One region of the Yersinia vastinensis genome, then DNA from elsewhere that is predicted to be linked to it. Evidence: predicted binding sites of a transcription regulator. Region 1 holds the regulator's gene; each other region holds the start of a gene.

Region 1 (7,940 bases):
TCTGCTGAGTTGATTATTAATAAAAATCAATATCATATCCGAATGTACAGAGTGCCGGGGAAAGTGCTGATAGAGATTGATAGTCCTACTTTCCTACCTAATGCGAAGGAGCGATTTCTGAGCATGATGGACGATTTAGGGTATTACAATATCATCCATGAAGACCTGAATTTTAATAATGTCTTGTATGATGAAAAAACCAACACCTTTTACCCTATCGATTTCGATAATGCCTATGATGGATATTACTCAGCAAGAGAACTCAATAGTGACAGGCAATTCTGGGGCGTTAATATGAGGGTTAACAACATACTTGAGCATATTGAAGAATATAAAAAAAATTAAGCTATGGCGGAATGTTGTGGGACGTAATAAAAAAAGTAACCTGATGTCGCTCACTACCCATTCTGCGCTACAATGACGGCCTATTTACTGACTATCAAACACTAATTGCGAGGATGGAAATTTTCTCCTCGGCAGGGAGCGAGCCGTATGTTGACCGGCGATGCATCAATTTTGAAACCTATCCAATGGTGTGCCATTGAGCACCCAGCTCTTCCTGCTGATATCGCTGACTGGCTGATGGAGTTGGGGTCGATGACGCGGCGTTTTGAGCAACATTGTCAGCGGGTTCATGTCGAACCGCAGCGAGAATGCTTTATCACGCGTAATGAGTTGGGAGAAGATGCCGAACATCTGCCGGCTAGTGAACGTTATTGGCTGCGAGAAATTGTCCTGTGTGGTGATAATGAACCATGGCTGCTTGGCCGTACCGTCATCCCTGAGGAAACATTGTCTGGCCCGGATAGGGCGCTGGTGGATTTAGGGACCTTACCCCTGGGTCGTTATCTATTTGGTGGCGACAATTTGACTCGGGATTATATTCAAGTAGGGCGGCAAGATACCCTTTGGGCGCGCCGTTCTTTGCTCCGCTTATCTGGTAAGCCATTGTTATTAACAGAGGTATTTTTACCTGCCTCGCCACTTTATGCTTGAGGAACGTAGCCAGCACACCCGAAATGGGAAAGCGCGCGGGGACATTAGGTTTCGGCGGTTTGATGTGGTGGTGAGATTTTGGAGATTGATAAATTGAAGGGAAGTACAGTTCAGAGCAAATGGTTGGCCTATTGCCGTTTGATGCGCATTGATAAACCCATTGGTTCACTATTACTGTTGTGGCCGACGCTATGGGCATTGTGGTTGGCAGGGAACGGTATTCCCGATATCCACATACTGATTGTCTTTGTCTTGGGTGTCTTTTTTATGCGCGCTGCCGGTTGTGTCGTCAATGATTATGCTGACAGACATATTGATGGCTTTGTGAAACGCACGGCATCTCGGCCCTTGCCAAGCGGGCTTATCAGCGAGAAAGAAAGTAAAATCCTGTTTGTCGTATTGGTGCTGATGTCATTTGGTTTGGTATTAACACTCAATAGCATGACCATCTGGCTATCGCTGGCTGCACTGGCTTTGGCTTGGGTATATCCCTTTATGAAACGGGTCACTCACTTGCCGCAGGTAGTACTGGGGGCCGCATTTGGTTGGTCAATCCCTATGGGTTTTGCCGCCGTGAGTGAGAGTTTGCCGTTGGTATGCTGGCTACTTTTGCTCGCTAATATTTGCTGGACGGTCGCTTATGACACGCAATATGCCATGGTGGATCGTGATGATGACCTGAAAATTGGTGTTAAATCCACAGCCATTTTATTTGGTCAGCGCGATAAATTAATCATCGGGTTGCTGCAATTGGCCACGTTGATTTTAATGGTCACTATTGGCTGGTTGATGAATTTGGGGGGCGCATTTTATTGGTCAGTTTTGCTGGCAGGAGCGCTGTTTGTTCATCAACAGAAGATGATTGCCCAGCGTGAACGCGATCCTTGCTTCCGTGCTTTCCTGAATAATAATTATGTGGGGCTGGTGCTGTTTCTCGGCATTTTGGTGAGTTACATATAAAAAATGGCCAGATGATAAATCCGGCCATTCTGTTCTTCATTTTTCTCTTACAGGATTAATCTTCCGATTCATCCTCGGCCTCAGGGGCGGGTAACTGATTGTTGGTTTCCGCCGGCATACTGACGCTTTCGATTGTCAGCTTCACTTCCGGCGTCATCAACGCACTCAGCATATTGTAAACTTCCAGCGTATGTTCCTGAATGGCATCACCGCTGTCGCTGATGTAGCCTTCCTCTCGCAAGGTGCCGACCAGTGTCGAGAACACGGCTTTATCGAAGAATTCAGGTGCGTTAATCCCATGCAATACAGACAAACGCTGCGCCATAATCCGGCTTTCTTTTTCCAATGCACCACGGTTGATACTTGGGTTAGCACTGAGTAATGACAGTGTGATTGCGTAGCGTTGCAAGGTTTCACGCACACCAGCGGCCAGTAATTGCAGAGGGCGAATACGGGCTGGGTTCAGCACCAATTCATCCCCTTTATCGCAAATCAGCTGCTGGCGAGCCAGTTCATCTATCAATGTATCCAAGGTTTGTGGCAACTGCTCCTTGCTGTAATGCAGGAATAGTTCAGCTTTCAACATCGGATAAATCATACTGATTTGGCGCAATAATTCCGCGCGGGTAATGCGGCGGTGGTACATCACCATACTGGCGATCAGTGACGGTAACATCAGCAAGTGCTGGATATTATTGCGATAGTAAGTCATCAGCACGGCTTGTTCCCGTGGCAAGATGATAATGTCACCAATATTGTCTTTCTCCACCTCAAACTTATTCATATTCAAGGCGTGATTAAGTAGCTCTTCCGGTGTTTTATCCGGTACCGTGACATCTTTCGCATAAGGCGCATTGCGCATCAGTTGCAGGTAGCACTCAAGTTGCTCCAACAGTTGCTCACGGGTTAGTGAACGCTGACGTGAAGCCAACAATGCGGTCGAACACAGGTTCATGGCATTTGCTGCCGCAGCATTGTTAATTCTGACCATAATCTTGCCAGCCAAATCATTTACTGCCGGAGTCAGCCAGCTCGGGCGCTGTGCTTCAATGGGGTCAATCGCATCCCGCCATTGCGGTACATTGGTGTTTAGATAAGTGGTCAGCGGGATTGGCTCACCAAAGTTGACATAGCCCTGACCCAGATTGCGCAACTTGCGCAGGCCACGCAACATCTGCAACAGGTTTTCTTTCTCTTTGGTGGCTCCTCGCAGCTCTTTGGCGTAAGTACCCACTTCCATCACATGCTCGTAGCCAATATAAATTGGCACCAGCGTGATGGGCCGCGAACCGCCACGTAACATGGCTTGAATCGTCATCGACAGCGTGCCGGTTTTCGGTTCTAGCAGGCGGCCGGTTCGTGAGCGCCCACCTTCAACAAAATACTCTACGGAATAGCCGCGGGTGAATAATTCGCCCAGATATTCGCGGAACACAGTTGAGTAGAGTTTGTTGCCTTTGAAGGTACGACGGATAAAGAATGCACCCAAACGGCGGAAAATCGGGCCGGCAGGCCAGAAGTTAAGGTTAATACCGGCAGCAATATGTGGCGGTACAAGCCCTTGATGATAAAGCACGTAAGAGAGCAGCAGGTAATCCATATGGCTACGATGGCAAGGCACATAGACTATCTCATGACCATCTTGCGCTAACTGGCGTACGCGCTCTGCATTATGGACGTTAATACCCTGATACAAACGGTTCCACGTCCAGCTCAATACCCTGTCAGACAGACGCACGGCTTCATAAGAGAAGTCTGCGGCGATCTCTTCCATCAGCGTAATCGCATTTTGCTGCGCTTTCTCATGGGAGATTTTCTTGGTACGTGCTTCATCTGCCACGGCTTTTTCAATCGCCTTAGAAGCCAACAGCTTTTTGAAGAGGTCTTGGCGATCTGGCAAGCTCGGGCCGACAGCGGCCAGACGTTGGCGGGAGAAGTGCATCCGCGCCACGCGCGCCAGCTTATGGGCTATCGTCTTATCGGTGCCATGCTCACTGGCCATCCGGCGCAATGAAACTGTGGTCGAGAAACGCACAAAGCTATCGCGGCCCAGCCACAATACGGCAAAGAATTTCTGCACACCATTCAGCACACGCAGATGCGGCGTACCATGGCCTTCACGCCCTGGCGAACGACCAAACATCACGGAAACCGGCAACATTTGAATGTCCAGCTCCGGATTATTGCGGTGCAGATCTAGATAATCGTGGAACAGCTTGACCGACTCTTGCTTAGGTGCGTAATAACGAAAGACTCGAGGGCCATTATCGATAAACACATGACTTGGCAGTTGCACGCCATCGATTTCCAATGGAATCAATGGGTCGGGCAGATCCTGCGCCTGACACTGCGCTCGCAAAGTCAGCAAATCAGCCTTAGAATTGTAAGGCAAAACGTACAGAATAGGACGAGAAGGGTCTAACCCTAACTCAGTCACAGGATCTGCCGGAATAACCTTGCTTTTTACCAACAGTTTAAGTGGTAAATTCAGTAACTTATAATATATTTTACGCCAACCTGACATAACTACATGAAGCCTCTTGTTAGCAATTCGTCGCAAGGATACCAGAAACTGGTTTTGAGATCTGTGGTGATAAGACAACAGAAAGCGGCAAAGATCATCATTAACTTAAGATAAAGGCAATAAAACATGGCGAATCAATCAACAGGGCTTACCCGAATCTATAAAGCGGCCGGTTATTCGATGAAAGGCCTCAGTGCTGCCTGGAAAAACGAAGCCGCATTTCGCCAAGAATCAGTAGCTGCCATCGTCGCTATCATACTGGCCTTCTGGCTAGATGTAGATGCTTTAGCGCGCATTTTATTGATTGGCAGTGTCGCGTTAGTGATCATTATTGAAGTCATTAATAGTGCCATTGAAGCAGTAGTTGATCGCATCGGCAGTGAATTCCATGAACTTTCAGGCCGTGCCAAAGATATGGGGTCTGCCGCTGTGTTTCTCGCTATCCTGCTGGCGCTTTTTATCTGGATAACGGTGCTCTGGCAGCATGTGGGCTAGTTGCGTGGCTGAAATATCGTGGCTTTGGGCACGGTGAGCAACACAATAAAAATAAGCTGTGATTAATCCCTGTTTTTATTCACTCTTTGGTTCCCAATACAGGCTTACCTGTATATACTCACAGCAAGACTGTATAAACAAACAGGGGGCGAAATGAAAGCACTTACGACCAGACAGCAAGAGGTTTATGACCTGGTGCGCGATCACCTATCGCAAACTGGCATGCCGCCGACCCGTGCCGAAATTGCGCAGCGTCTGGGATTCCGCTCTCCTAACGCCGCTGAAGAGCATTTAAAAGCATTGGCCCGCAAGGGTGTTATTGAGATTGTTTCTGGCGCTTCCCGCGGTATTCGTTTACTGATGGAAGAAGAAGATGGCCTACCGTTGATTGGCCGAGTTGCAGCAGGTGAACCCTTGCTGGCACAGCAACATATTGAAGGGCACTACAAAGTCGATCCTTCCATGTTTAAGCCAAGCGCAGATTTCCTACTGCGGGTTAATGGGATGTCGATGAGAGATATCGGTATTCTGGATGGTGACCTACTGGCGGTGCATAAAACACAAGATGTGCGTAACGGACAAGTGGTTGTCGCGCGAATTGACGATGAAGTCACAGTAAAACGCTTGAAAAAACAAGGTAATATCGTGCAGCTTCTTCCTGAAAATAGCGAGTTCCAGCCGATTATTGTCGATTTGCGTGAACAAAGTTTCACTATTGAAGGACTGGCCGTTGGTGTCATCCGCAATGGCGACTGGATCTGATTCTAGTTGTTGATGTATACCCTCTTTACTTAGAGGGTATATTGTTCATATAACCTTCTGTTCTATTAATTCACTTTATATTGAGAACAATCCGATAATACGTGATTACCTGCTGTTTTAACTGAATATAATATGGTTTCGTTATTCAATTATGGTCCTCATTACGACCAGTAACATTGGTTTTCCTTCAGTTATTAATATCCTCTGCTATAGTTATTTATACGGTAAATAAAACAATCATGCTTAATTTAAATTAAGACTGTGAGTGACTAATTTAAGCAAAGATTGGTTTTATAAAGAATGTTTATCGTACCTAATTAACTTATTCCAAGATAGCGGAGTTATTATGAATAAAGATCAAGCTGACGGTAACTGGAAGCAGTTCAAAGGAAAAATTAAAGAGAAATGGGGCAAACTGACTGACGATGACCTAACCGTTATTGAAGGTAAGCGCGACCAACTAGTAGGTAAGATCCAAGAGAAATACGGCTATCAGAAAGAGCAAGCCGAGAAAGAAGTGAAAGCTTGGGAAGACCACAGCAAATACCGCTGGTAACAGCCTTAAAAAGGAATTTAATTGATGTCGATATAAATTATATTGGGTCTCTCATTTCATAGAATATACGTTATTACATAGTGATATTAATAATGAAAATATTCTATTTAGTCCTAATCTAATATCGATAAGACACAAGGAAGTGTCCTGTGGTAGCTTCTATTTATTATCATGGCAGTGTTCTTTAACGCATATTCTAATTCAACCTATTACTGTATTATTACTATATTGATAACGGGCTGACCCTTATCGCCAGATATTTATTTTTTTTTCATCACAATAGAATGGTCATGATCACAATGATCGTGGCTTTCACATGCTTCAACTTCCCCGCATTTAGTGCATAAGCCATGGGCTTCCACCACGCTATGGCGCAATGTAAAACCAGACTGTTTTGCTAACTGTGCCAGTGCTTCTTCAATACCTACAGTCGGGCGTTCAGTCACAATCTTGCAGCGATCACAGATAAAGAGTGCGGAGGTATGAGTTGGCTCTTCAAAATGATGGCACAACACATAGCTGTTAGCTGACTCTACTCGGTGAATAAACCCTTGTTCGAGCAAAAAATCTAATGCGCGGTAGACCGTTGGCGGTTTAGCTTGCGGCTCGGAAACACGGAGCAAGTCTAATAAATCATAAGCGCTGATTGCGCCGGGCTGTTGCGCCATGAGGCGTAAGACTTCAAGACGTTGCGGTGTCAGCCGGACGTTACGTTGTTGGCACAGGCTCTCAGCCTGAGCAAGCAGCTTTTCCTGGTTGGTTGAGTTCATGGTTTCATCCCGCAGCGTTTGAATGGAACAGATTTTATCATATTTACGGTTAATCGCCGATAGATGAAAAAGTGCGAAGCCGTGGAGTATCACAATTTTGGTAACGTACAGTAAAATATCCCTTTTTATAGCACAGCTATCCCCCACGCGGTCATCGTCAGGTTCTATGGTATAATCACGCATTCCATCCCTTTGTCTTGCGTATTTAATGCGCAAGGAAAATGGGTAATTGATGCAGTAATAACCGATGAAATCACAGTAAATGCACGAAGCTCAGACTTTTTCCAGCACTCAGGTAGATATGCCCAAATACCCCCTACAACGTTTTTCCGTCGCGCCGATGCTCGATTGGACAGACCGCCATTGCCGCTATTTCCATCGTTTGTTAACTAAGCAGACGTTGCTCTATACCGAAATGGTTACTACAGGTGCGATTATCCATGGCAAAGCAGACTATTTGGCTTATAGCGAGCAAGATCATCCCGTCGCGTTACAGCTTGGGGGCAGTGATCCACAAGCGCTAGCACATTGCGCTAAATTGGCGGAGCTTCGTGGATACAATGAAATTAATCTGAATGTCGGCTGCCCTTCTGATCGGGTACAAAATGGGCGTTTTGGCGCTTGTCTAATGGCTGAGTCAGATCTGGTTGCTGATTGTATTAAAGCCATGCGTGATGTGGTTTCTATTCCTGTCACGGTGAAAACCCGTATTGGGATTGACGAATTAGATAGCTACGAGTTCTTGTGTGAATTCGTGCAGACTGTCGCAGAACGTGGTGAATGTGATATTTTCACGATCCATGCCCGTAAAGCCTGGCTTTCAGGATTAAGCCCAAAAGAAAATCGCGAAGTTCCTCCTCTGGATTATGAGCGGGTT
Region 2 (7,940 bases), 1.6 Mb from region 1:
CCACCAATCGGGGCCAAACTCAAAAAAGTAGGTGGGGGCGTCAGTCCAGTTTTTACGCGAACGTTTAAATGTCAGCCACAGATTATTGCGATAGAGAGACTTATCCCGAGAAAAACGGGTATCCCGATTCATGCGGGAAATTGTCTTGCCAATGGCAGGGCGAACTTCGAATAACTCATCAATAATCAGCATGTCAGAGCTTAAGTCAGTCACCAGTTTTCGCATGGGTTGCAGAAGATGCTCATCATAAATATCACGATGTTCCTCAAACCACTCCTTGGTGTTGTTCTGACTAATCAGTTGCAAAAATGTAAGCCCATCCTGAGTAAAACCGGTAAATCCACCCATAATATTCTTCCTCTCTGCTCCAGTCAGACTGAGCTTATACTCATCAGTTAGTGGGGTTTTCCACGATAAACGAGGGTTCTACTCTACACATTTAGCCACCCTATCTTATGACTGCTATCGGATAATCTTTGACTCGAGTGGTATACGCTGGTGATAACATTCCACGTTTCATTTGCCATTCTTGATTAATTCCTTGCCCGGCAAAGGCGATCTTACATTCAGATTGATTAATTTTGTCGATTGTTGCCATCAATTGTTCACTATGAACACGCGGTTTGCTTTCATCAAACAGACCCAATTGTACGATTCCTTGGCTCGAAAAGTCGCCCAAGATAATTCCTGCTTTCAGGTAACGATGACCGGGCCGCCAAATGGCTGCCAGGCATTTCAGGGCTGCGGCAATAATGTCCCGTGAATCCAGCGTTGGAAAGGTGAGGTGGGTACTGGCAATATTACTGTAATACACCTCATTAGGTGCAAAGGGGCTGGTCTTGATAAAAGTGGAAACATGACAGCAATACTGATGCTCTTTTCGCAGCTTTTCTGCGGCTTTTTCGGCATAGCTGCAAACTGCCTCATGTAGGTTTTGATATTCAGTAATTCGCGCACTAAATGAGCGTGAACAGATTATTTGTTGCTTTGTGGGGGCAAATTCCGCCACCATCAAGCAAGTTTCTCCGCGTAATTCTCTAACTGTTCGTTCCAACACGACACTAAAGTTTTTACGAATCAAAGAAGTATTGGCTTCGGACAGTTGAAGTGCAGAGGTTATCCCCATCATCTCAAGTTTTTTTGCCGTACGCTGACCCACTCCCCATACGTCGCTGACTGACATCAGCGCCAATAATTTGCGTTGTCGTACAGGGTTAGATAAATCAACAACACCGCCTGTTTTACGCCATAGCTTGGCTGCATGATTTGCCAGTTTGGCTAATGTTTTGCTGGGGGCAATGCCAACACCAACATGTAAACCAGTCAATTTTCGGACCTGATCACGTACATATTGCCCAAATTCTTCCAGCACAATTGAATGCTGTACACCTTTAAGATTAAGAAAAGCCTCGTCGATTGAGTAAATTTCAATACCGGGAGACAACTGCTCAAGAATAGTCATCACTCGAGCAGACATATCGCTGTAGAGTGCGTAATTGCTGCTGAACGCAATGACATTGTGCTGACGCATGAATGGTTGAATCTTAAAATAGGGTGCACCCATTGGGATGCCTACAGCCTTGGCCTCTCGGTTACGTGCAATGACACATCCATCGTTATTAGATAATACGACGACAGGGCATCCATACAAATCGGGTCGGAATACCGTTTCGCAACTGGCATAAAATGAATTCACATCCACTAAAGCAAACATTATCTTAACTTATTGATACTAAATGTAATTATACCAAAAATAATCAACTCTTCATCCCCTTCACAGAGTATCAAGGGCAGTGACCCAGCATTAAGTGCTTCAAGGCGAGGGGTCGGCCGTAAGTAAAGGCGCTTAATACTGAATTCCCCACCGATAGTGGCGATGACCACATCTCCGTGTTTTGCTTGCAAACTGCGGTCTATCACTAATATTGCGCCATGGTGAATACCCGCCTCACTCAGAGATTCACCCTCGGCAGTCATAAAGAACGTGGCTGCTGGGTGTAAGACACAATGCTCATTGAGATCGATTCCTTTCTCAATATAGTCTTGCGCAGCATGACCAAACGCACTCATAAAGCCTCCGAAATTACTCGCCATGTACTGTTTATATATACAGTGTATGGCGAGATTGAAGAGCTGAAAAGCCCTGAGATTCGGTTGTCATCCAGCGTATTGATTTGTAAGAAAAGAAAGTTATTGAATGATGAGATGGGGCAAACACCACCACGATGGCTGATAACGCGATGCCGATAACATTTAATTATAATTAATAGCTAAATAATTACTTTTGTCTGTAGGTATCGCTCATTAATTCCACTATTGTTAATCGCGTTCTCATATCTGTGTTATCTATAAATTATCTGTCTGACTCAGGGCTGCAGCATTGTTTATCGCTCCATAATTCTCGGTATTATCATGTATACAAAGGATAAAGAATGAAATTAGAAACGTTATCTATTCATGCTGGTTATTCGCCGGATCCAACGACCAAAGCTGTTGCGGTGCCTATTTATCAAACCTCTTCTTTTGCCTTTGATGATACCCAGCATGGGGCTGATTTATTTGATTTAAAAGTGGCAGGTAATATTTACTCGCGCATCATGAACCCAACCAATGATGTACTGGAACAGCGTGTCGCCGCTCTGGAGGGCGGAATTGCTGCTCTGGCGGTGGCATCAGGAATGGCGGCCATTACTTATGCGATTCAAACCATTGCTGAAGCTGGGGATAATATCGTGTCGGTGGCCAAGTTATACGGTGGGACATATAACTTACTGGCTCACACCTTGCCGCGTTATGGCATCGAAACCCGTTTTGCTGACCATGATGATATTGAAACATTGGAATCCTTAATTGATGATCGGACAAAGGCGGTTTTTTGTGAATCAATTGGTAATCCAGCGGGCAATATTGTTGATTTGAAGACGTTGGCTGATGCAGCCCATCGTCATGGTGTGCCGCTAATTGTTGATAATACCGTTGCGACGCCTATTCTTTGCCGGCCATTTGAGCATGGTGCGGATGTTGTGGTTCATTCCTTAACTAAATACATTGGCGGTCATGGTTCCAGTATTGGCGGCATTGTGGTGGATTCCGGGAAATTCCCTTGGTCACAATATCCAGACCGTTTTGCGCAATTGAATACACCGGATCCGTCCTATCACGGTGTGACTTATACCGAGCAATTTGGTGCCGCCGCTTATATTGGACGTTGCCGGGTTGTCCCGCTACGTAATACTGGCGCGGCGTTATCGCCGTTTAATGCATTCTTGATTTTGCAGGGGCTGGAAACCTTGGCACTGCGCATGGAGCGTCATACGGAAAATGCGCTGAAAGTTGCCCATTACTTAAAAAATCATCCGCAAGTCAGTTGGGTTAAATATGCGGGCTTACCCGACCATCCGGAGCATGAATTAGCGCAACGCTATTTTGGTGGTAAACCGGCAGCAATATTATCATTTGGTATTCATGGTGGTCAGGAAGCGGGTGGGCGGTTTATTGATGCGCTGAATTTAATTGTGCGGTTGGTGAATATTGGTGATGCCAAATCTTTAGCTTGTCACCCAGCCTCCACCACACACCGTCAGCTTAATGATGAAGAACTTATCAAGGCGGGTGTACCGCGGGATATGGTGAGGTTGTCGATCGGCATCGAGCATATTGACGATATTCTGAATGACCTTGCTCAGGCACTGGACGCGGCTAAATCCTAAGTGATAGATATGACCGGTTACTTGAGCGTGACCGGTCATCATGATGATGGCAATATTTAACGTGCGGCCAGTGTGGCGGCAATCACCTTGGTATAAGGCGTGGTTGGGCGACCAATAAGTTTGCTCAATGTGTGGCTGTCATCAAATAACCCACCTTTAGCCGCTCCCGCATCAGAATCGGCCAGCAAACCTGCGAATCCATCGGGTAAGCCCGCGCCAATCAGCGCTTGTTTAAAATCGGTTTCTGACAAATCTTGATAGACCACGGGTTTGCCTGATTGGCGCGCAATTTCTGCTGAGAACTCAGCCAATGTATAGCTGTCATCACCGGCTAATTCGTAAACTTTGCCAGCGTGATTTTCTTGAGTCAGTACTGCCGCGGCAGCCTGCGCATAATCTTCACGTGTAGCAGAGGCGATCCGCCCATCCCCTACAGCACCGATAAACACACCGTGTACTAAGGCGGGGGCAATGCTGGCGGCGTAGTTCTCGGTGTACCAGCCATTACGTAATAGCACCACAGGCAGACCAGACTCCCGTAACAACGTTTCTGTGGCGCGATGTTCTTCGCCTAATCCGAGCGAACTTTTATCAGCATGTAATAAGCTGGTATAGGCCAACAGTTTGACCTTTGCGCGCTTAGCGGCTTCGATCACCGCTGTGTGTTGAGCCACACGCTGACCCACTTCACTCGAGGAAATTAACAGCAGCTTATCAACTCCTTCAAAGGCCGTATCTAAGGTTGCAGGTTGACCATAATCGGCTTTGCGCACCTGAACTCCTAACGCAGCCAAATCGCTGGCTTTTTCAGGGCTACGGACGGCAGCAATAATTTCACTGGCTGGGACTTTTTTCAGTAATGCGTCAATAACAAGGCGGCCTAATTGGCCGGTAGCACCGGTGACTGCGATCATTGAGAAGCTCCAAATTATGTCTTATGGGAAAGGTGATGTGCTGTTTCTAAGAAATAAACGATGTTATTCGTTAAAAAAACTGCCCTTAAGATCATCATATGCAATATACTAACTTTAAGTAAGTACGTACCAAAAGGTTAGTATGAAAATAATGGAGTCGCAAAATTTAAGCAGCAATATTTCGTTTCCGGAACAAGTTCGGCGCGGCGAGTTGCTCAATGCCAAGTGTCCGTCAAGAGAAGTCCTCAAGCGTATCACTAGCCGTTGGGGCGTCTTGATACTGATTGCTCTAAGTAATGAAACCCTGCGCTTTAGTGCGTTGAGGCGCAAAATTGGTGGCGTTAGTGAAAAAATGCTGGCACAGACGCTCCAACACCTTGAAGAAGACGGTTTTATTGACCGCATTGCTTATCCGGTCGTACCGCCTCATGTGGAATATAAGTTGACGCCATTGGGAAAAGAAGTTCAAGAAAAGGTCGAGGGGCTGGCTCTTTGGCTTGAGGATAATCTGCATCGCATTATGGAACAGCGTCAGCAACGGGCGGCGTTATCCTCTGAAGATACTGAGTCGCTGTAGGCCATGGTATCAACCATGGCCGCTATTATGGTGAGTTATTAACAGCATTACAGTGTTTTTAATGCTTCAACTGACTCAATGGCCATGGACGGAATAAACTCAACGACCTCATAATGAGCCACTGCATTAAACGGATCTTCAGCCAATATCTTATCCAATTCTTCGCGAGCAATACTTTTTGCCAGAATAATCCCCCCTGTACGTGGCACTTTCCGGCCTGACGCAATAAAGGCACCTTGCGCATAATATTTTTTTAGCCACTCTTTATGGCTTTCTGTAAGGGGTTCAACAACGTCGATTGGTTGGTGGTAAGTTAGGGTGATGACAAACATGCGTTATTCCTCTGGGTTTACCCTTGGTTTTTGCAGCCTATTTGCAGTGCCGATGACTTTGGGTGTATTTGGAGTGTATTCAAGATAACGCCTTGAGCTATCACTGGCATCCTGAAAATTCTAAATTCTTCGTTTCTATCCCAAGCTTGGGCTGAGATATCTAAATTTTGTATATGAAAAGCAATAATGTTTATTTCATTTATTGCGTAGTTCAGCGTTTACTCATAGTCAGTCCACCCCATGAGATAAATAAGCAGAGGCGAAAATGGCTAAGATAGCGGCATGGTTTACCGGCTTTTCCCTGTGGTCATCAATACCGGCTCAAGAGGCAGAAAATGCCGCTCCTCAAGCTGATGGCGCGCATTTGCTAGAAACAATAAATGCTATTGGTGGGCTATATGGCATTGAATTTATTCATCATTAAATTACTTTTTTATTGAAAAACTAACAGTTAAAACGATATTGCTAATAAGACAGATAATCTTCTGATCGAAAATTTTAATTTATTTCTCACCAGGTAAATACACATGAAACTGACAAAAGCTTTATCCCTGAGCGGGATATTGAGTGCATCGCTATTGTTAAATACAGCCCTGTCATTTAATGCGGCGGCTGCGAGTTTATTAGATAAAGCCAAAAATAACGAGGTGTTGATTGCGGGGATTGCTAATGAGCAACCTTATGGTTATATCGGCACGGATGGCAAGGTGACCGGGGCTAATGTGGAAGTCCTGCGTGCCGTGTTGAAGCCGCTAGGAATTACCCAGATAGAAACCCCGATTGTTGATTTTGGTGCATTAGTCCCCGGTTTAGCCGCCAAGCGATTTGATGTCATTGGTGCCGGGTTATTTATTAATCCGGCGCGCTGCAAAGTGATTGGTTTCTCTAATCCGGTGACACGTTCGGGCGGAGCCTTTATTGTGAAAAAAGGTAATCCACTGAATTTACACAGTCTGAAAGATGTGGCGGCCAATAATAAAGCTCGCCTTGGTACACAAAATGGTACTAATCAAATCACGGAAGCGAAAGACAGTGGTATTGCTGCAGGTAATGTGGTGCTGTTTGATAAAGACACCGAAGCATTAGCGGCTCTGAAAGCCAATCGTGTCGATGCGGTGTATTTCCCTGACGCTGAAATCATCAGTTTATTGAAAAAATCAAATGACCCGGCAGTTGAGCGCGCGCTGCCTTTCGAGCAAATTCCTGATGCACATGGCAAGCCTAGCTACAACTTCCATGCGTTTGGTTTACCGCACAATGACCCCGCCTTTACTCAAGCATTTAATGCTGAATTAGCGAAATTACGCACTTCAGGAGAGTTACTGAAAATCCTGCAAAAATATGGCTATACCGAAAATGAACTGCCACCAATAGACGTTCAAGCCAGCCAAATTTGTGAGCCACAGGCATAGTTTTCAGAAATAGTTTTCGCTGAGATGTATAGGTTATTTATGTCAAAAAATTTAGTCAGTCCATCATATTCAAAGCATGTCGTAGGGCAGACTGGGACATTGAGCTGGGGAATGTTGTCTTTCGCTCACCCAACGCTGGCCACACTAGAATTACCCTATTTTGATATTGAGGCCCCACAAGCGGGGCCTTCACTTGCCATTATCGCTGGAATGCATCCGAATGAAGTATCGGCCATGGAAGCAGCCTTGCGCTTAAAAGACTATTTTGCTGAAAAGTTGGTGCGTGGCTCAGTAAGCATTTTACCGGTGCTGAATATGCCCGGTTTGTATTTGCATTCTGAGTTTGTCTGTCCAGAAGATAATAAAAATATTAACTTCCTTTCCCCCGGTTCCCCGCAAGGGAGCTTCAGTGAAGTTTTGATTGATGCGGTGCTGAATAGTTGGGCGAAAGAGGCGGCGGTATTTATTGATTTGCATGGCGGTGATTTGCGCGAGGATGTTGCCAAATTTGTTATGTGCCAGCGGGTTGGCAATGATGAGTTTGACAATATTACCACCTCATTGGCTCATCAATTTGATGCTGATGCGATTGTGGAGTTTGCGGTGGATCAAACCAATAATCGAGGGAGAGCGACTAATGAATTGCCGTGGTTGGGGCGTCATGCAGTGATGTCTGAGGGCGGGGCAAATGGCATTCTTGATGAGGAAAATACGCAATTTCATTTTAATGGTGTAGCCAATATTGCCCGCCAGTTAGGGCTGACGTCAGACCCTGTCGCAGTGCGGATACGGCGCAATAGGGTGGTTGATAATTTCGCTAAAGTTGAAGCTCCCTTCAGTGGTCGCTGGTATCTGGACATCGTCGCCGGAGAGCAAGTGAGTCGAGGGCAACGCCTTGGCGTGATTAAAAATTTGTACGGTGAATGGGTAGCTGATGTGATAGCGCCTTTTTCTGGCCTGATATTGATGATAGTGAATCATAACATCGTCAATCA
Region 3 (7,940 bases), 1.3 Mb from region 1:
AAACGTTAACGAGACCCAACGTCATTCGAGCCGCAGATCCGCTGTAAACCACTCAGCGCAAGAAGTCATTCAAGTGAATTCTCGCCGCTAACGTACCGAAGACTTCAAGGGCGAAGGGTTGCACGCCAAGAGATAATTTCATCTAACCGCCCTTTACAGATGCGCAATTCCCGTTTCAGGGCCAGAGCATAGAGCGCACTGTCCCCCCATGTTGAACCGGTAAATTCGGGAATTTCACATTCCGTCATTGCCGACTCTGGTGGTAGTAGCACCGGAGTTTTGGCTAAAATTGTGCCGGGTTTATTCGCGCAAGATGTTAATACCAGACTCAGGCATACGGTGAGCAGCGCAACTATCAGTTGCTGCCGCAGCCGCAAAACGCTTGAGACGATCTTCAGTTTCATGTCGTAACGTCCTTTCACTTTCCAACTGTCTGGCAACAGCGGCTCGATTCGCCGCATCGTTTAACTGATAGGCATCGATGATGTTCCCTAGCGTTTGATTCACTACTTGCTGGGCTTGCAGCTCTGCATATACTTGCCGCTGTTTAGCACTCAGGCGAACAGCATTTGCCATCAGACCGAGCAGCAATAACAGCAGCGCTACCGCCGTGACGATTCGCGTCTTCATTTACTCTCCTGCGTGCTATTAGTGATTTGCGGCGGCATCAAACAGAGTTCACGTTCAATCTCGCGGCGATTGACCAAGCCCTGCCAACGTTTTCCCCCTGCCATGATCCAGCGCCGTAATTCGTCGCATGCGCCAGCAATATCTCCGCTATTCAATTTCTTTAATAAGGTTGAATTGATAAATGCGGTGCTGCCGACGTTGTAGGTAAAGGAATAGAGTGCAGCACGGGTGTAATCCCCCAAAGGGACATGCACTGCACTATCTACCCGCTGCTTTACTGGCAGTAAGTCCTGTTGCAGCAATGCATCACATTCCTGGTCGCTGTACTGTTTATGGCGAATAATGTCTTTGCCAGTGTGCCCATCGCACACCGTCAACACCCCCGCAACATCATAATAAGCACGGTATTGACGGCCCTCGACCCCCTCATGCCCACCAAGTAGAACACTCGCAATAGCAATTGCACCGCCAGCGATCGCACCAACTATTTTGTTACGCAATGCTGGCGTCATCTCAACTCTCCATCTTATTTAATGCGTCATTGCATACTGCAATAGCGGCTGGAATATTCTCGGCTGTTTTGTTTTTCAGAAAATCACGTAAAATCTCAGTTCTGCGCTGTTCCTCTTTAATTATTGCGTCCTTTTCACGCAGATTGACGTAATACGTTTTGATGGTGAATATGACGCTAATTACCGTGCCGAGAATAAAGATGTAATCCTGTAAACTCAGAGCCGAGAATAATGCCAGTGCGCCTGTCCACCAATAGGGTAGTTGATTTTGTTCATTCATTTATAACCTCCCTCCCTGACCCACCGGCATATATAATCAACAGAAACAGGAAAGCCCCGACATTGCGGGGATTTCCTGTTAGTTAATCAGTATGTAATCAAGCAGTGGTATCAGACTAATATACTTTTTGGGACCGCGTTAGCTTTTTTTAATTATTTTTAATTTTATTTTCTTTCATTAAAAATAGAAAATACAAAAACAAAAAAATCCTGCCAAAGCAGGATTTCAAATAATTAGTCTTACGTAACCGACTAACCACTCATTTCAGACTAATACACTTTTCGCGGACCGCGTTAATGTTTTTTCATAAATATGTAAGTTTTCGATCAACGGATCCATTTCTAATTTCACATTCAACATTGCCAGACAACCATCAACAAAACCCTCCGCCATTTGCATATTAATCCTTACCAGCTTTTCATCTCTTTTTTGCTGGCGTGCAATCGCCCGTTTTGATTGATTAAGAACATAATGACGGATAATTAATTCATATTCTTCTGGCCGATATTGTTTTAGCCTAGCAACACAACCATCCACCACTAAACCATCATCATCACAACAGGATGCTTTGCTTTTCGAAGTATCAGGAAGCAGGCCTTTGAAACCGGCAGCGATGGAGGAATAATCCAGCCCTGAGCTGCATCTTGCCCACACACCCCAGCGGGCAAGTACTAATTGAATGTCTCTTATGCCCTGGTTCTTCTGGCTGGTGTTTCCGGCTTGCGGACTGTTGATTGAACTCATATATAGCTACTCCACAAAGGCGGGGCCACACGGTGACACCTCAACCTATCAATTGTTCAACAACGGAAACCACCGGTAAATAAGGCCGCCGTCTTCTTGTGATAACCAGAGCAACTCACATCGCGTAGGCTTGTAGCACTGCAGAGAGTGCCTGTTACCGATGCGATTCTATGCGTTTCTCTTATATATTTTGATTGATTATTACCGCAAGTGATTTTATAGTCAATACCGCAGGTGATTGGATATTATTGCTAACGGTAATAAAATTGACTCATGAAAAAGAAGCCACTGACGCCAGAACAGTTAGACGACGCTAAACGGCTGAAAGAGCTGTTTAATGCCAAGAAAAAAGCACTGGGTATATCCCAAGAGTCTGTTGCGCACGAATTGGGCGTGGGGCAAAGTGCCGTCAACCAATTCTTGAACGGCATCAATCCGCTCAATGTGACCAACGCTGCTGCTTTCGCGAAAGTACTGAATGAGCCTATCAGTAGCTTTAGCCCCTCATTGGCAAAAGAGCTGGCAAAGATGGCCGAGAGCCTATCGATCCCGACTCGCGGTGGGCTAAATGACAAACCGGTAGGCTCTGTCGCCAACAGTTACCCACTGATCAGTTGGATCAGCGCGGGTAATTGGTATGAAGCAATAGAGCCTTATACCCTGCGTGATATTGAAATTTGGCCAGAGTCGACCAAGAATGCGCATGACAGTGCCTTTTGGTTGAGTGTCAAAGGCGATTCCATGACCTCACCGTCGGGCATCAGCTTTCCAGAAGGCATGATTATCCTCATCGACCCAGAAAAAGAACCGATGCCGGGTAATTTTGTTGTTGCCAAATTAACAGATGACAACGAAGCCACATTTAAGAAATTAATTGTTGATGCTGGCGTTAAGTACTTGAAACCATTGAATCCAGCCTACCGTTTAATCGAACTTAATGGTAACTGTAAGATCCTTGGCGTCGTCGTTGATGCCCGCTGGTTGGAAATAGATTAGCCAAAAGCATCTATTTTTGAGAACGCACTCTCACGGCAAAAAATTTAAATTATCTATATAAACAAGCAGATAAATTCACACAAAAAAAATAACCGCCAGTTATTATCCAATAAATCACCTGCGGTTATTTTTCAATAACAAAAACCACTCATTAAACAGAAAGTTAGCTTGTTCTCTCGCTAAAATGACTAAAATCCTATTGCCTCACACTTAAAATACTGTATATTAAAACAGTATTATTTACTCAGGAAAGAACCCATGCGAGTTGAACTAATCTACGACAAACGTAATGTTGCTGGCCTTGCCAATGCGAATGAAATGATTAAGACCGAACTAACCAAGCGAGTGCATCAAGTATTTCCAGATGCCGACGTTAGGGTCAAACCAATGCAGGCTAACGGCATCAACACGGATGCGAGTAAACAAGAGAAATCAGTACTCAACCGCTTAGTTGAAGAAATGTTTGATGAGGCAGATGAGTGGTTAGTCAGTGAATTCTGAGAAAATTAAAATCTGTTAAACTGACTCAGTGATATTCTTTATTATCCTAGAGACATTATTTAGTGATAAATTAATTTTTTTGATTTTCTTTTAATCTTTATTTTAAAAAATTAATACTTTATCGATATTAGGTTTCCTTACAGAAACGTAAACAGAGTAAAGGTTAATAATGAAAATCACGCTAATCACTAAAGAAAGTGTTTGTACATTAGCATTACTGCTGGCGAGCCATACTGCCGCCGCAAACCAGCAAAGTCATATCACAAATAATGTTATTGTCAGTACCTCACTAGGTTTATTAAATTCAGAATCTCGTGAATTTGTTTACAATGTGCCAGGTAATGGTCGTAAATTAAGCCAACTAGATTGGAAGGCAAAAAACACACCTATTATTAAAGCTGAGATCTCATGGGATTTTTTATCTCGATTGACATTGAGTGCTAGAGGCTGGAGTACATTAACATCCAGTCATGGGTTGATGGATGATTATGATTGGCTTAATTCAAAACAAACCCAATGGTCTCATTGGTCCCACCATGAAAAAAGCAACTTAAATTATGCCAATGAAATGGACGTCAATGCTAAGTTTTGGTTTTTACAGCAACATAATTACCGAATTTCCTTAATGTATGGTTACCAGCGGTATAATAATAGTTGGACAGCATATGGTGGGCACAGCAATTATACAAAACCGCAACCTGATGAAGTTGCAGGTCTCGGTTATAAACAAAAATTTGATATGCCCTATGTCGGGTTAGCGAGTCATTATCGCTACCAGGATTACGAATTTAATACCTTAGTGAAATATAGCCGATGGGTTAATGCTCAAGGTCATGATGAGCATTACTTACGCAATCTTTCATTCAAAGATAGCAGCAAAAAATCACGTTATTACGGCATTGTTATTAATGCTGGTTATTACATCACTAACAACACTAAATTATTGATTGAAGCCGCCTGGAACCGCTACTCCGAAGGGAAAGGGGGCACACAAATACTTGACCGCACCACGGGTGCTTCAGCCAAATTCTCTGAAGGTTCGGGAATATCTCATCAAAATCAAAGTATTAGTGTCGGTTTGCAGTATACGTTTTAATCTTTCTGAAAGAGTATAACTACACATATTCAGCATCAATCCTGCCTCCTTTATGCTTACGGATTGGTGCTAATCTTTATTTTTATCTCCCTATTTTTTTCAACTTTACCCCGTGTCAACGCAATACCTTCAAGATCAAAAAACGATCAAGTTAATGTTTTTATTAGAAATTAACATCAACAAAATCCTTCTATATTGTCACCATCACATAAAAAATAATTAACAATGGTGCATAAATTACACTTTGTAACCGTGACTCAGCTCAAGTTTTTCTAAACCACGCCGTTACTTGAATCATGCCTTCCCTTCTATTTAGGACGCTCTATGCTTGATTCTATTCGTTCACGTATCTTGGCTGCCTGTATCTTCATCGTGGCGGGTTCTTTGGCCATTAACACTTACTTTAACTATTCAGTTGCTAACAAATACAATAGTCGTGCCATTGATAATACCCTCACTGCGGTAACAGCGAGTCATGGTGTAGGAATTGCAGATTGGGTTGCATCTAAAACCCAAATGATTGTGTCACTGAAAGACAGCGCACTGGCAGCAGACCCAACGACCGCACTACGCCAAGTTGCCGCCGCCGGTAACTTCATTAACGTTTATATTGGTTACGCCAATAAGACAGCTATCTTTTCTAACCCTGATGGTATTCCCGCAGATTACGACCCCACTGGCCGACCTTGGTATTTACAAGCAGTGAAAGCAGGCAAACCCGTGGTCACTCCCCCTTATGTCGATGCGGGAACCAACCAGCTGGTGGTCACTTTTGCATTGCCGATTAATCAAGATGGACATGTTAAAGGGGTATTGGCTGCCGATGTCACCATGGATAGTGTGATTGCTAATGTAAAATCGATACACCCGACTGATGATAGCTTCGGCATGTTAATTGATGCCGATGGCACAATCATCGCGCATCAAGATGCACAACTAACCCTGAAACCCTTAAGTGAAATTGCCCCCTCACTGGACTTGAACGCACTGTTGACGGCAACGAAGCCCATGACTGTCGATATTGGCGACAGCAGTAAGTTGCTACTGGCACAAGCCGTCCCAGGTACTCAGTGGTTTACCGTTGTCGCATTGGACAAAGCTCAAGCCACGGCGGGCATGCGCTCATTGCTGACAACATCTTTGGTCACTTTAGTTGTTATTATTTTGATAGCGACGGTTATCATTGGTCTGATTACTCAGCGTGCATTAGCTCCCCTGACCCATGTGCACAAAGCCATGGATGCAATCAGTTCCGGCACCGAAGATTTAACTCAGCGTTTGCCAATAGAAGGCCGTGATGAAGTGGCCAAGATAGCCCTTTCATTCAACAACTTTGCCGACAAACTCAGTGCGGTTATGGCGCAAATTCGTGACACTAGCGAGTCGGTACGGATTGCAGCCAATGAAATAGCAGCAGGTAATCAGGATTTGTCAGGTCGAACAGAATCAGCGGCCGCCAGTTTGCAACAAACCTCAGCCGCATTAGAACAAATCTCGGCAACTGTGGCTCAGTCAGCCAGTGCGGCAAGGCAAGCCAATACCGCAGTGCTCTCTGCTGCAAATGATGCCTCTCGCGGAGGGGATGTTATTGCGAAAGTAATCACAACCATGGAATCGATTGAGGCCGCATCTGGCAAAATTGGCGACATCACCAGTGTCATTGACGGTATTGCATTCCAAACCAACATATTGGCGCTGAATGCCGCTGTAGAAGCGGCACGCGCAGGTGAGCAAGGCAGAGGTTTTGCCGTCGTGGCAGGGGAAGTTCGCACACTGGCGCAACGCAGTGCGCAAGCAGCAAAAGAAATTAAAACATTGATTGAATCAACTGTCAGCAGCGTAGCTTCAGGTTCTGGTCAAGTCCGTCAGGCCAGCAACACCATGACCGAAATTGTCGGTAGCGTATCTGACGTCACCACCATTATGTCAGAAATCACTAATGCCGCTGATGAGCAAATGCGTGGCATTCATGAGATCAATAGCGCGGTCGCGCAATTGGATACCATGGTGCAACAAAATGCCGCACTGGTACAGGAATCAACCGCAGCATCTGCAGCGCTACAGGCCCAGGCGGCAGATTTAACTGGGGCGGTGAACCAATTCAAAATCTAGTCCATCAGACCTGTAGTTTCAGCGGGCTATCATCAGCCCGCTGAAATTCCCCTATTCCAGCACGATGCATGCACCAATCTTAATGGGTACAAAATTATCTTGTGGAATACCTGCTTCAGTTAAGGCCATTTTCAATTGTTGTGGCGGCTCATCCAGAGATTCATCAGCCAATTCAAAAACCCCCCAATGAATTGGGACTGTTATCGGCTGCTGTAATTGCGCAAATAAATGTACTGATTGCTGCGGATCCATATGCTGTGCATTCATAAACCAACGTGGAGCATAAGCGCCAATGGGGAGGGCCGCATAATTAAATGGCCCTAACCTTTCACCGATTGCTAGCAGTTGCTGACAATAACCAGTATCACCGGTGAAATAGAAGTTAATCTCATCGCGCTTAACGACCCAACCCGACCACAAACTTTGATTCCGATCCCACGGCGTGCGCATGCTCCAATGGCGCGCAGGAACACAATGAAACTCAAATTCAGCGGCCTGATGCTTATCCCACCAATCTAACTCATGGACATGTTTAGCTCCATGGTGCACGAACCAACTTTTTAGCCCGAGTGGTGCCAAAAAAATCACCTCGGGGAAGCGACGAATGAGTTGGGTAATCGTCGTGACATCCAGATGGTCGTAATGGTTGTGGGAAATAACGACAACATCAATATGCGGTAATTCCTTCACACTGGCGGGTGCCGGAGTTCTGCGCGCAGGCCCGTAAAAATTGAGAGGGGAAGCACGACAAGACAGTACCGGGTCAAACAATACCGTTTTCCCCGCGACACGTAACAATAGAGAGGCATGACCCAACCACCATAAGGCATCTTGCTGGCCGCTGAAATCTGCCGATTGCCACCAGTCAGCAACAAACTGCGCATAGCCTTGTTGCGGGGGTTTGGGTAGTGACTGACGTTTACGCTCTTCGCGCCAGCGTTTTAAATCCTGTGGATGGTGGATGACGGGTTCCAGATTCTGAAATCCAAACTCAGTGTGGTGTGGCTTACTGGCATCATAATACGGGTTTTTCTTCGCCATCTTACATCCTTCACTACTGCTGATATTT

What was found. Region 1 encodes LexA, which represses DNA repair genes until DNA is damaged. Its sites were predicted from a motif close to TNCTGTATGTACATACAGNA; they were not measured.
Region 2: umuD (translesion error-prone DNA polymerase V autoproteolytic subunit) is a predicted target of LexA. The motif match lies at 2,096-2,115, and genes of this name have one in related genera.
Region 3: ACIOG0_RS07775 (DinI-like family protein) is a predicted target of LexA. The motif match lies at 3,379-3,398, and genes of this name have one in related genera.

What each region holds. Positions count from the first base shown of each region.
Region 1 is NZ_CP173260.1:354,612-362,551, forward strand. Features, by position in the region: gene ACIOG0_RS01490 (hypothetical protein) at 1-345, shown strand, start outside; gene ubiC (chorismate lyase) at 493-996, shown strand; gene ubiA (4-hydroxybenzoate octaprenyltransferase) at 1,090-1,956, shown strand; gene plsB (glycerol-3-phosphate 1-O-acyltransferase PlsB) at 2,012-4,480, opposite strand; gene ACIOG0_RS01510 (diacylglycerol kinase) at 4,607-4,975, shown strand; gene lexA (transcriptional repressor LexA) at 5,129-5,737, shown strand; gene ACIOG0_RS01520 (CsbD family protein) at 6,084-6,293, shown strand; gene zur (zinc uptake transcriptional repressor Zur) at 6,554-7,063, opposite strand; gene dusA (tRNA dihydrouridine(20/20a) synthase DusA) at 7,326-7,940, shown strand, end outside.
Region 2 is NZ_CP173260.1:1,996,679-2,004,618, forward strand. Features, by position in the region: gene ACIOG0_RS09195 (DUF2461 domain-containing protein) at 1-348, opposite strand, end outside; gene umuC (translesion error-prone DNA polymerase V subunit UmuC) at 449-1,714, opposite strand; gene umuD (translesion error-prone DNA polymerase V autoproteolytic subunit) at 1,714-2,070, opposite strand; gene ACIOG0_RS09210 (bifunctional O-acetylhomoserine aminocarboxypropyltransferase/cysteine synthase) at 2,433-3,710, shown strand; gene ACIOG0_RS09215 (SDR family oxidoreductase) at 3,767-4,624, opposite strand; gene ACIOG0_RS09220 (helix-turn-helix domain-containing protein) at 4,767-5,201, shown strand; gene ACIOG0_RS09225 (YciI family protein) at 5,249-5,533, opposite strand; gene ACIOG0_RS09230 (hypothetical protein) at 5,799-5,957, shown strand; gene ehuB (ectoine/hydroxyectoine ABC transporter substrate-binding protein EhuB) at 6,061-6,945, shown strand; gene ACIOG0_RS09240 (succinylglutamate desuccinylase/aspartoacylase family protein) at 6,985-7,940, shown strand, end outside.
Region 3 is NZ_CP173260.1:1,668,885-1,676,824, reverse strand. Features, by position in the region: gene ACIOG0_RS07805 (hypothetical protein) at 105-248, opposite strand; gene ACIOG0_RS07800 (DUF2570 domain-containing protein) at 301-630, opposite strand; gene ACIOG0_RS07795 (lysozyme) at 627-1,142, opposite strand; gene ACIOG0_RS07790 (hypothetical protein) at 1,144-1,422, opposite strand; gene ACIOG0_RS07785 (antiterminator Q family protein) at 1,687-2,112, opposite strand; gene ACIOG0_RS07780 (LexA family transcriptional regulator) at 2,440-3,162, shown strand; gene ACIOG0_RS07775 (DinI-like family protein) at 3,421-3,663, shown strand; gene ACIOG0_RS07770 (omptin family outer membrane protease) at 3,833-4,759, shown strand; gene ACIOG0_RS07765 (methyl-accepting chemotaxis protein) at 5,084-6,871, shown strand; gene ACIOG0_RS07760 (MBL fold metallo-hydrolase) at 6,923-7,912, opposite strand.